Regions from separate parts of the Lysinibacillus sp. EB271-A1-10B genome, predicted to be linked through region 3. Evidence: riboswitches for the same ligand, from Rfam matches in the RefSeq annotation. Region 3 holds a riboswitch; each other region holds the start of a gene.
What was found. Region 3 has a riboswitch for S-adenosylmethionine ahead of AC3WSK_RS22080 (bifunctional homocysteine S-methyltransferase/methylenetetrahydrofolate reductase). Riboswitches for the same ligand answer to the same signal wherever they lie in the genome.

Region 1 (3,161 bases), on a different contig from region 3:
CCCTATTTTTTATCTATATTTATTACTCTCCACTCGTGTGCCATATACATCAATAGTTGATGGAATATATGCATACTTACGTGTCAGCAAATCACTTACTGAGTGATAACTACTAAAGTCATTATCTATTTCCATTTTCATTTCACTTTTCTTACCTACACCATATACACGTACTAGCCACATTTCATCCTTATACTGAATAAATTTTTCCAATTCAGGATAAGAAATTGAATAGACTGCGCTTGTACTTGTTGATGTTGTACCCTTCACTTCAATTTTTATTGGTCTTGGAGGAGACTGTGGCTGTAAATAATCGAACGCTGTAATATCGTATCCTAATCCGTCACCTTGTGTTTGCGCAACATGCTCTACCTGCTCTCCGTATTGTTCTCCGAATACTTCTATTACTTTCTTTTTTACATATTCAAATACTTTTTGTTCTGCAATATCACCAATTTTTTTACGCTTTTTCAAGTCTTTTTGTAGCTGTTCTTGGCTTACTACTCGACCACGTTTCTTTGTACTACCCGCTACCCTATTACTAACTCTAGACTCTCCCTGCTCGTAACTAGAAGTCGCAAACGTTTCCTCGTTAATTTCACCATCTTCTATTAGTTCTGCTTCTGCTCCAGCCTCTGAGCTATCTTCGTTCAGAAAGCTGTCAAACAAGCTAGCCCAAGCTTCAGGACATGGAAATAAGTAAGCCTGATTTCCATGTCCATTTTCTTGAAAGGCAGAATATTTTTGCGGACGATCAGATTCCATATCTCCCCAAACAGCTCTAATTATAATTGGATGTTCTAAAATTGTGAAATCTACATCCACTTTATACCCATCGTCTGACCATAGATTTTTCTCTTGTAGCTCATGTGGTTGTTCTGCAATATAACAATCTGACGTCGCTATACCTACCGCACGAATCGCTTGACCATAACAGCTGTAAATTTTATTACCAGCCTTAATTGTAGCCATTCGTTCATACGCATGATTGCTATTTCCATTTTTATTTTTTTGCGGGGACCACATATATCCTCCGATAATTTCTTCCTCGTGTGTAGCATTTTGCATTACAATAAAATTACTCATAAATTCACCCTTAGCTTTAGGAAACGTTCCATTTCATTTTTAATATTATTTAAATATTGTATTTTTACTATAGTTTACGATTACTATATTGTCAAAAAAATCCATTACCAGATGAATAATATTAAATCTTTTTCAGTTTCAAGAGATTAAAGGCACTAAATTTCGCGAGAATTTAAAGCTTCTCTTAGTAGCCTTAAAGCAGACCTTTTTGAGAAAAAGTACTTTTATGTCGTTTTGAAATTCAATTTGATTAAAAATAAGTTGCAAATATAGATGTTTTATTATAATATTTCATTATTGTGCAAAAAATAATATGTTTTTCTTCTTATCAAGAGAGATGGAGGGACTGGCCCTATGAAATCTCGGCAGCGGAACTTTGTGATTAAGTTACTGTGCCAAATCCAGCAAGCAAAGGCTTGATAGATAAGAGGAGTGTTTTATAAATATAAGACCTCTTCTTGTTTTTCAAGAAGAGGTCTTTTTTTAGAGAAAAATGGACAAAGACGATCCATTTTTAATTTTTGGAGGTAGAACAATGAAGAAAGAAAATCCATGGGCGCTAATCCCATTTGTTGTTTTTTTGATTTTATTTATTGGTTCAGGGGTTATTACAGGTGATTTTTACGCCTTCCCAGTCATTGTAGCCATTGCCATTGCGGGCGCTGTGGCTCTGGCGATGAATCGAAAAGAATCATTTTCACATAAAGTTGATATTTTTTGTAAAGGCGCAGGAAATTTAAATGTCATGCTGATGGTTGTTATTTTTCTATTAGCTGGCGCCTTTTCAGAAGTAGCAAAAGGTATGGGAGCAGTGGACTCCACTGTTAACTTTGCTTTGTCGGTCATTCCGCAAAATCTCCTTGTCGTAGGCTTATTCATCATCGCCTGCTTTATCTCCCTATCAATGGGTACTTCAGTAGGAACGATTGTTGCACTGGCGCCAATTGGAGTTGGGATCAGTGAGCATACCGACTTTTCAATGGCTTTAGTAATGGCAGCTATTGTTGGAGGATCGATGTTTGGCGATAATTTATCCTTTATTTCAGATACAACCATTACTGCCGTTCGTTCACAAGGCGCACAAATGAAAGATAAATTTAAGGTGAATTTTTGGATTGTGTTGCCAGCAGCTATTGTAACGAGCATTATTTTAGGAATTATCACAATGGGTGGAACTGCGACACAAGTAGAGCATTTAAGCTATAGTTGGATAAAAATTGTTCCTTATGTATTAGTTATTATTTTTGCGCTAATTGGCATGAATGTTTTCCTTGTTCTTGCATTTGGGATTGTTCTGGCCGGGGCTGTCGGCTTAGCGGATGGCAGCTATCAGTTAATGGACCTTTTTCAAAAGATCGGCGAAGGAATGTCAGGCATGTATGAAATGGCATTTCTTGCGATCTTAATAGCTGGAATGGTGGAAATTATTAAGCTTAACGGAGGGATTGACTTCCTACTTCACCTTGCCACACGAAGAATTAAATCGAAAAAGGGTGCTGAATTCGGGATTGCCGGTCTTGTGGGGCTAACTAATTTATCTACAGCCAATAATACAATTGCTATTTTAATTGCTGGTCCGCTTGCAAAAAATATTGCTGACCAGTATGGGATTGAGCCGAGAAAGTCCGCAAGTATATTAGATATTTTCTCCTGTACAACCCAAGGTCTTCTGCCATACGGAGCCCAGTTCCTGGCAGCCGCAAGCGTTGCTGGAATATCGCCAGTGAGCATGTTGCAATACTCTTTCTATCCGATTTTGATAGGGATTTGCGGGATTATCGCTATCCTTATTGGATATCCGAAACCAAGGAAAGCCTGAACTTTATCACTTTAATGTGATGGGTGTTGCTTTAAAAACTATTGATTTTCATTGAATAATCCAATCGTTTTGAAAAAAGATTCATCAAAACGATTGGATTTTTTACTTCGATCCATTCTTTATTTGTAGTTCTTTCCTCTTTACTAATTCCGTTATTTGTTATAAGAAATTTCACTTTTATATAACTCTCGTTAAGATCATTAAAAACGGAATTAAGATCTATTTGTTCATTTAACAGTTTTCTAAATTATCAAAT
Region 2 (3,161 bases), on a different contig from region 3:
GCCTTAATAGGTATGGGCTCTATCATATTAGACGGAGCGGAGATTGGAGAGGGTGCATTTATTGGGGCAGGTAGCCTTGTTCCTCCAGGCAAAGTCATTCCTCCAAATAGCTTAGCATTAGGGCGTCCCGCAAAAGTTGTAAGAGAATTAAACGATGAAGATAAAGAAGATATGGAACGCATCATACATGAATATGTAGAAAAAGGCCAATACTATAAATCTCTTCAACCAAAAAATAAATAGTTATTTCAACTTAATCAAAGCAGCTCCACGTTTGCTTGGACAACCTAGCCATACACGATTATATATGGAGTTTTTTTTAGTATAAATACAGTGAAAGGGGCAATAGCATGTAGAGCCCCTTTCTGTAATAGTATCTTAAAATATTGGTCCAGCTACTTTATTACTTTAGCTGAATAGTTTATAAACCTGCTTTTTCTTGTAATGCGTCTGCTTTGTCTGTTTGTTCCCAAGGTACATTTAAGTCTGTACGACCAAAGTGACCATATGCTGCAGTTTGCTTATAAATTGGGCGACGAAGGTTAAGCATTTTAATAATCCCTGCTGGGCGTAGGTCAAATAGCTCGCGTACCCATTTTACAATTTCACTTTCCGTAACTTTTCCTGTCCCGAATGTATCAACAGCAATAGATACAGGTTGAGCAACACCAATCGCATAAGCTAGTTGTACTTCAGCTCGATCTGCTAAACCAGCTGCTACGATATTTTTTGCCACATAGCGGGCTGCATATGCCGCTGAACGGTCTACCTTAGTTGCATCCTTACCAGAGAAAGCACCACCACCATGACGGGCATAGCCACCGTATGTATCAACGATGATTTTACGTCCAGTTAGACCAGCATCTCCTTTTGGACCACCAATTACGAATCGACCAGTTGGGTTGATGAAATATTTAGTCTCGGCATCTAATAATTCACTTGGAACAACTGGAGCAATAACAAATTCTTTTAAGTCTGCTTGAATTTGCTCAAGTGTAGCTTCTTCGTCATGCTGTGTAGAAATGACAATCGTATCAACGCGCACTGGTACATTGTTTTCATCATATTCAATTGTCACTTGTGTTTTTCCGTCTGGACGTAAATAACCTAGTTCATCAGATTTACGTACTTCCGTTAAGCGACGAGCCAATTTATGCGCTAAACTAATTGGTAATGGCATAAGCTCTGGTGTTTCGTTACATGCATAACCGAACATTAAACCTTGGTCACCTGCGCCAATTGCTTCAATGTCAGCGTCTGTCATAGAGCCTTCACGTGCCTCTAATGCTTGGTCAACACCTTGAGCAATATCAGGTGATTGTTCACCAATAGCAACAAGTACTGCTAGATTTTCAGCATCAAAGCCATATTTCCCACGTGTATAACCGATTTCTGCTACAGTATCACGAACGATACCTTTAATGTCTACATAAGTAGAGGTAGTAATTTCTCCTGCTACTAGTACTAAACCAGTTGTTACTGTTGTTTCACACGCTACACGTGCGTTTGGATCTTCTGCTAAAATAGCATCTAAAATGGCATCCGAGATTTGATCACATATTTTGTCTGGATGTCCTTCTGTTACACTCTCTGATGTAAACAGTCGACGTTTTGTCATTTGGTTTTCCTCCTATTACTTTTACAAATAATATTTGCGAATTAATACGGTACTCATTACCCATGTCAAGCCCGCTCCTATAGATTGAACTCTAAAGCAGTTGTTGCTGTCGCTACGTTTGCACTGCGCTTTCGTACAAAAAAACAACTGTTGCTGTCGTTTCACTTTCGCACAAAAAACAACTACTACTTTTAACACGAGGTTTTCGAAAGATCCGTCATTATAATAAGGAAAGGACTATATACTTACCTTTACATTCGTTTTTAACAATAAAAAAATCCTTTTCTCACGCTTACTTAACATGAGGAAAGGAATAATGACTTCGTAACCTTTCACTCTTATCGTTCAAGGGGGTTCCCTTGCATCAGGTTGGCACCAGCGCATGTCGTGAAATAGTTCATGCAGGTTGCCGGGTTTCACAGGGCCTGACCCTCCACCAGCTCGGGATAAGAGTATCCGTTCAATATCTCATAATACGTAAAAGGTCGAACGTTGTCAAATATTTTTAACTTCTTTCAGCAAGTGCCCAAACACCCGCTAAAATAGAGAATCTCAGTGTAAGAACACCACGTCCTGCAGCATTGCCGAAAGCGACATCACGTCGGCTCTCGTGTTGTCGCTTTCGCACAAAGAACATCTCCAGGTCTAAGCACAAAACCGATTCCGTTCGCTTTGTTTATCTGTAGCGAAAGCAAAGCGTCAGCTACAGTTATACCATTATTATGAAACCTATTTGTATTATCCTGTAAATTCAAACAAAATAATCCCTACTCTCCACCTCACATCATGTGTTAACATATGTGTAACCCTTTACAGCACATTTTGTAGTGAAAGCAAAGCGTCAGCTACGGAACATGTGGTGGATGAAAATGATTGTAGCCCCTTTTCAATCGAAGACAAGCTCCAACTAATAAAAAACAAGCTAAAACTTCACATCCTGTGCGAACCTCATATAAGCCAAAAGCTTCTAGAACACAATTTTGCTGTGTCGAAAGTGATTGACTGATCACTTATAATAAATAGGGTAAAAAGCATTATCAAAACGAATCAATTTACTTTTTGTCGTTTTCTTGAAAAGTAATAAAATCTGAAAAATAATTTCTGAATTAGTATAGATTATTTAAGCAATTGTGTTATACTATTTTTGAAATTAAGAAAATCTCCCTCAGACTCAAGGGAATACTATAAAAAAGGATGGTATTTAATCGATGAATTCAGTAGAAATTGCAAACGAACTGAAGGAATTATTAAGCGGCGGTAACATTAATGTTCAACTTTCAGTACCACAATTAGCTGAAAAAGCTACTTCTCGTGGTGAAGCTATGTTAACAGTAGATGGCGCAGTTCGTGCAGAAACTGGCAAATACACTGGTCGTTCACCTAAAGATAAATATACGGTAGAAGAAGAGAGCACAAAAGATAAAATTGACTGGGGAAAAGTTAACCGACCAATTTCTTCTGAAGTGTTCGATAACTTATATGTAAAAGTAGTAAAATATTTAAAAGAACGTGACGAATTATTCGTATTCAAAGGCTTTGCTGG
Region 3 (3,161 bases):
GATTGCCACTACAAGTGTTAAAAAGCAGGAGAATCAGTACTCCGTTACATTAGCAAGCGGTAAAATAATTGAAGCAAATCATGTTGTCATGGCACTGCCAAATGAAGCGGTACAAAGCTTAGTGCAGGATGAATCTTTGAACGGCTATTTTGAACAATTCAATACTGCATCCGCCATTACGATTTACTTAGGGTTTGATGTACCCGATAATAGATTACCGGCGGATGGAACAGGCTATATTGCGTCACATAATTCAGATGTTATTTGTAATGCAGCAACGTGGACAAGTCGCAAGTGGAAACACACGTCAGCAGAAGGAAAATTACTAGTTCGACTTTTTTATAAGAGCATTAACCCTGAGTATGAGAGATTGCGTTTGATGTCAGATGAAGAGTTAGCAGCGGTTGCTCTAGAGGATGTAAGAAAAAGCTTGGGTATTGAGGAAACACCAACAATTGTGGATGTGACAAAATGGATCGACCAAATGCCAAAATATGATTTGGCACATCGTGAAGCGTTGCAAGGTCTCGTACAAGAGCTTGAGAAAAACTATCCGAATTTATCAATAGCGGGGTGCTCTTATTTCGGAGTAGGCATAGGTGCGTGTATTCAAAATGGTAAAAAAATTGGTGAGGAGCTTGCTGAAAAACTATCGTAATTGTTTGATTTAAATCAAAATCTGGTATTTTTCGTGAAGTTTTACCTCTGTTCTGTGAAATAGTCTTGACTCAATCGTTCGTAAACGATATGATTCTTTTAATTATTTAAAAAATTCATACAACATTCTTATCAAGAGAAGCTGAGGGACTGGCCCTATGAAGCTTCAGCAACCAACTTATTGTCAGGTGCTAAATCCAGAGGACCATAGTGTCGAAGATGAGAAGGAAAAAACAATGACGAAACGTTAAAGCCTTCTTTTTTTGTAAAAGAAGGCTTTTTTATTTTAACTTCTTTCAGCGGGTACCAAATATCCACTGAAAGAAGTTAAAGCCTCCGGCGGTTGTCACGGAATCGGAAAGGAGTGCTTTGGGGATGTTAGCCTAAAACGATCGCACCCATGCGATAATGGCTAACTGACCTGCATCGGTAAAAACGCCACCTCCTGTGGCATTACCGAAATGACCGACATCGTGTCGGCCCTCGTGCAGGCCTAAGCACAAAGCCGATTCCGGATGCAATTATGCCGAGGCATAATTGATAAATAAAGGAAGAGAGGCTAGTTTTATGGGATTGCTTGAAAGGTTAAAAACGCATGTTCTTACAGCAGATGGTGCAATTGGTACAGTTTTATACGGCTATGGCTTGGAGTATTGCCACGAGGAAATGAATATACAAAGACCTGAATTAATTGAAAAGATTCATAGAGAGTATATAGCGGCAGGTGCCGATATTATTCAAACGAACACTTACGGAGCTAATGCCATAAAATTAGCCCGCTATGGATTAGAATCTCGTGTGCAGCAGTTTAACGAAGCTGCTATAACGATTGCAAAACGAGCAGCGGCAGATGGTGGACAATTTGTCTTAGGTACTATTGGGGGAATCCGTGGTATTCGAAAAAGCGATGCAACGTTAGAGGAAATCTTAGCAACAGTTGATGAGCAGGCAACCGTTTTACTTGCAGGAAATCCAGATGGCCTTTTACTGGAGACATATTATGATTTTGAAGAGTTAACAGCGACTTTAGCAATGCTACGAGCTAAAACGAAATTACCGATTATTGCTCAAATTTCTATGCACGAACCAGGGATTTTACAAAATGGAATGAGCTTAAATAACGCTTTACATGAACTTGAAGCGCTAGGTGCTGATCTCGTAGGTGTTAACTGTCGCTTAGGTCCCCACCATACAATACAAGCATTTGAAGGTGTAGAGCTTCCTAAGAAAGCATTTATGTCAGCGTATCCGAATGCGTCTCTTCTTGATGTAGAGGATGGCCGTGTCGTTTATGAGTCGGAGGCAGATTATTTTGGTCGAGCAGCTGTAGAGCTTCGTGATCAGGGGGTACGTTTAATTGGTGGTTGTTGTGGTACGACACCAAAGCATATTGCTGCAGCGAAAAAGTACTTAGAGGAGTTATCCCCAGTCGAAGAAAAGTATGCAAAGCCAGAAAAAGTAGAGATTGTCCGTGAGGCTGAGCCAGCAAATTACGAACCATTACATGTAAAAGTAAAACGTGAACGCTCCGTTATAGTGGAGTTAGATACACCAAGACATTTAGAAATTGAAGGCTTTATTGCAGGAGCAAGAAAAATATATGAGGCGGGCGCAGATGTAGTCATGATGGCAGATAATTCACTTGCTTCCCCAAGGATTAGTAATGTCGCAATGGGTGCCTTACTGAAAGAAACACACGGGGTACGACCGTTAACTCATATAACATGCCGGGATCGTAATTTAATTGGACTTCAATCACATTTAATGGGATTAAATGCACTAGGCATTCACGATATTTTAGCAGTGACTGGAGATCCGACGAAGGTGGGCGATTTTCCAGGGGCCACAAGCGTTTATGACGTATCTTCAATGGAGCTAATCCAATTAATAAAACAGTTAAATGAAGGTGTATCTTTCTCGGGGAAACCACTTCGTAAAAAGGCGAATTTCTCTGTAGCGGCAGCCTTTAATCCTAATGTACGTGTACTAGATCGCGCGGTATCTCGATTAGAGAAGAAAATTGAATATGGCGCAGATTATTTTATTTCGCAGCCTGTTTATACAAAGGAAAAAATCGTGGGAATTTACGAGGCGACAAAGCATTTAGAAACACCAATTTATATAGGCATTATGCCAGTAACGAGCTATAAAAGTGCGGAGTTTTTACATCATGAAGTGCCAGGTATCAAACTATCCGATGATGTGTTAACCCGTATGAAGGAATGTGGCGATGATAAAGAACGCGCAACACTAGAAGGAATTGCAATTGCTAAGGAATTAGTAGAAGTAGCAGCGGAATATTTCAATGGTATTTACCTCATCACACCATTTTTACGCTATGACATGACACTAGAATTGATGAAATTTATTGAGCAATTGGATGAACAGAAAAAAGGGGTAAGTATAAATGGCTAAGCACTTGATTGAAGAACAACTAGAGAAACGAATTTTAATTCTTGATGGCGCAATGGGTACAATGCTACAAAATGAAAATTTATCAGCAG
Region 4 (3,161 bases), on a different contig from region 3:
AGAATATTTCGACTTGAGTCCTGATGAAGCACTTGCTTTTGGGGATGGAGATAATGATATCGATATGCTAGAGCAGGTCGGCTTCGGTATTGCAATGGGAAACGGTAGTGAAGCATTAAAAAATATCGCTAATTTTGTAACAAAGAAATCAACTGAAGATGGTATTGATTATGCTCTTCGTGAGCTAGGAATCATTTAATGGGAAAAACTGTATTGAATTCATAACACTCATAATGTTGTCTCCATTGAGTTATGATAAAGCTAACTATAAAAATTATTATGCTTTAGGTGGGATGGATTTATGGCGCAGCATGTGCAATCTCTTATTGAACATTATGGATATTTTGGCATCATTCTTGTCCTAATTGGGGGGATTGTCGGGCTGCCACTTCCTGATGAATTATTTTTGACATATGTAGGGTATAGCGTTTATCGAGAAACGCTTGCACATATTCCTGCTTTAATCAGCGCTATCGTAGGTGCGGTAGGAGGAATTACTTTGAGCTACTATATAGGCTATAGATTCGGGCTACCTTTATTGCAAAAATACGGTTCGAAAATTCATATTACTGAGCAGAAAATTGATTTTACTAAAGAGTTATTTGCAAAAATAGGGCCGGGATTATTATTAATAGGATATTTTATTCCTGGTGTGCGCCATCTTACAGCATATATTGCCGCTATTAATAATTATCCTTATAAAAAATTTGCTTTCTTTGCGTATACGGGAGCAGTTATATGGACATTTACGTTTATTACTTTAGGTAATGTACTAGGTGAGAAATGGCATTATGTTGAGGCATATTTATCCCGTTACAGCATTTATCTTATAGTATTGTTTATAATAATTATGCTGATCGTTTATGTTGTTTTTAAAAAAAGGAATCCCACTAATATAAATGATTAAGAAAGGTCTGGTTCAATATTTATTGAATCAGACCTGTTGCTATATTAAGGCAATATAGCAAATGAACGAACAGGGAATCCAGATGCTTTTTCAGGCTTCGGCACAATATTGAATATAACGGCGCCTTTTGGAGGTAGCTTATCCAAATTTGTCATAAGCTCAATTTGATAAGTATCTTGCTCAAGCACAAAATATTCGCCGTCTAACTTACCGTTTTTACGAAAATCTGTTGCTGAATCCGTATCAAAAGTTTCGTGGCCGATTGCACTTACTTTTCGTTCGTTGAATAAAAATTGCAAAGCTTCTAATCCCCAGCCAGGAATATGATTATTGCCATCGGTATCTTTATTGCTGAAAGCCTCTTTATCTGGCCAACGTTTACTCCAATCTGTACGCAGCGCAACAAAGGTACCTTCTTCAATTTCTCCATATTCAGCTTCAAAGTTAAGAATATCTTGAACGCTTAACGTGTAGTCGTTGTTAATTTCAGCTTCCTTCGATTTATCAATAACGATTAGTGGGAGTACTAGTTCTTTTAGCTCCAATTCCTCTAAATAGCGTGTTTCTTGCACGAAATGGATAGGTGGGTCGATATGTGTTCCGTATTGTCCAGGGAAAGAGAATTGTTGTGCAAAGAATCCATCATCATGTGAAAATAATGTTTCAAATTTTGCATCATCAAACATAAAGAAATGAGGAGAGTTTGGACCGAATGTATGTGTTAAATCAACCCATTCTTTTGATTTCAATAATTTTATTGCTTGTAAAAGTTCGTTTGCCATACTATTTCCCTGCTTTCTGTGCATATTTTGGGTGCGATTCTTTGCGTATCATTCACGTTAAAGAGCAAATAAAAAAGAGTCCTCCTTGTAGAAGAGGACTCTTGTGCAAAGCAAATGCAGTAAGTCTTCTCATCTTCAAGGCTAAATTATGCCATTTGGAATTAGCACCATACCTATAGGCTGGTTGCTGAGACTTCATAGGGCCAATCCCTCCGTCTCTCTTGATAAGAAAATACGATATAAAAATTTTCAGAAATAAAGTTTACAAATAATTTAGCATATTTATTTATAGGTTACAAGTTCAATAGGGATACGAGGTTAAAAAATTTCAACACTTCAAAACCTCCAAAAGCATGCGAAAAGCAAAAAGAGGCCCTCTTCAAAGGGCCAACTCTTCACCAACTCAAAGCTAATGTAAGCTTACAACAGCCGCTATCAGTAAATATTATACGAATGCCATCTGGCGTATAGGTAGTTTCGAATTTTATCGTAACGCCCGTTGACGTAATTAATTTTTCAACTTCTGTTTTATTTGATAGTTGCGCTGCGTTCATAAGATCATGTGCAAATTGCTCTGATTCATCAATTTTATCCGTAAGTAATTGTGCTTGCTGCATAATAATCTTGACTCGTTTCGCGGAAGTCTTTAATTTCACTGTATTGATGGATGGAAATGGACTTCTATTCGTTGGGTCAGGCATTGCTAGATGTCTAGAAGGTTGTTGAGTAGTTGGTTGATTTGCCATTACCCATGCCGGATAATAATTAGGATAGACAAAATACGGATAAGGATTGTAATACAACTAAATTTCCTCCTATCCTATAGTTGATACATTATCTTATGTACAACAAAGACTTTAGGTGTTAATGGCAAATGCTTTGAAAAGCCTGAGCGAAAAGGTACTCAAGTCTATGCAAAAGGAGGGATTGATTTCCGTCATCGCTGATCCCCGAGGAGTCGCCCAGCCTCCACTCCAATCAACATGTATCTTCTGGCATGGCACTTTAATTTATAGTGATAAAACAAAACATTAGCCACAGATTTTTTGAGCGAAAGCGAAGTAGCTTAGAACGGAAATTATCCTCATTTAAAGTGCTATAACATTGACAAATATGTCCTTTTCATTGTTTTTTGATCCTATAAGCAAGGGGACTATTGTTTGTTTCTATCAAAGATTAACCATAGGAATGTAGTAGCTGCTGCAAGCATCACTAAGCCGAATCCGTATATAGGTGTATGTGCTAATGATTGGTGGCGAATGATGAATCCTCCAATGTATGACCCTATAAAAATGCCAATGTTAAAGGCCGAAATGTTTAATGCGGAAGCCATTGAAATAGCTGATGGTATATATTTTTCTGAAAGCTGAACGGCATAAAGCTGTAATCCCGGTACATTCATAAACATAAATAGACCCATCATAAGGACCATTAATAATCCCATGATTGATGACTCCAAAAAGAAGCCAATG

Region 1: another riboswitch for S-adenosylmethionine. It lies ahead of AC3WSK_RS11820 (Na+/H+ antiporter NhaC family protein); the one in region 3 lies ahead of AC3WSK_RS22080 (bifunctional homocysteine S-methyltransferase/methylenetetrahydrofolate reductase).
Region 2: another riboswitch for S-adenosylmethionine. It lies ahead of metK (methionine adenosyltransferase); the one in region 3 lies ahead of AC3WSK_RS22080 (bifunctional homocysteine S-methyltransferase/methylenetetrahydrofolate reductase).
Region 4: another riboswitch for S-adenosylmethionine. It lies ahead of AC3WSK_RS16665 (cyclase family protein); the one in region 3 lies ahead of AC3WSK_RS22080 (bifunctional homocysteine S-methyltransferase/methylenetetrahydrofolate reductase).

What each region holds. Positions count from the first base shown of each region.
Region 1 is NZ_JBYTDL010000007.1:75,600-78,760, forward strand. Features, by position in the region: gene AC3WSK_RS11815 (protein NO VEIN domain-containing protein) at 10-1,086, opposite strand; SAM riboswitch class I at 1,409-1,516, shown strand; gene AC3WSK_RS11820 (Na+/H+ antiporter NhaC family protein) at 1,622-2,905, shown strand; gene AC3WSK_RS11825 (hypothetical protein) at 3,137-3,161, opposite strand, start outside.
Region 2 is NZ_JBYTDL010000006.1:177,088-180,248, forward strand. Features, by position in the region: gene AC3WSK_RS11225 (gamma carbonic anhydrase) at 1-243, shown strand, start outside; gene metK (methionine adenosyltransferase) at 422-1,618, opposite strand; SAM riboswitch class I at 1,954-2,071, opposite strand; gene AC3WSK_RS11235 (hypothetical protein) at 2,124-2,246, opposite strand; gene pckA (phosphoenolpyruvate carboxykinase (ATP)) at 2,827-3,161, shown strand, end outside.
Region 3 is NZ_JBYTDL010000024.1:41,268-44,428, forward strand. Features, by position in the region: gene AC3WSK_RS22075 (protoporphyrinogen oxidase) at 1-658, shown strand, start outside; SAM riboswitch class I at 784-883, shown strand; gene AC3WSK_RS22080 (bifunctional homocysteine S-methyltransferase/methylenetetrahydrofolate reductase) at 1,225-3,072, shown strand; gene metH (methionine synthase) at 3,065-3,161, shown strand, end outside.
Region 4 is NZ_JBYTDL010000013.1:61,728-64,888, reverse strand. Features, by position in the region: gene AC3WSK_RS16675 (Cof-type HAD-IIB family hydrolase) at 1-199, shown strand, start outside; gene AC3WSK_RS16670 (DedA family protein) at 302-907, shown strand; gene AC3WSK_RS16665 (cyclase family protein) at 952-1,689, opposite strand; SAM riboswitch class I at 1,816-1,920, opposite strand; gene AC3WSK_RS16660 (YuzC family spore coat inner layer protein) at 2,085-2,492, opposite strand; gene AC3WSK_RS16655 (MFS transporter) at 2,843-3,161, opposite strand, start outside.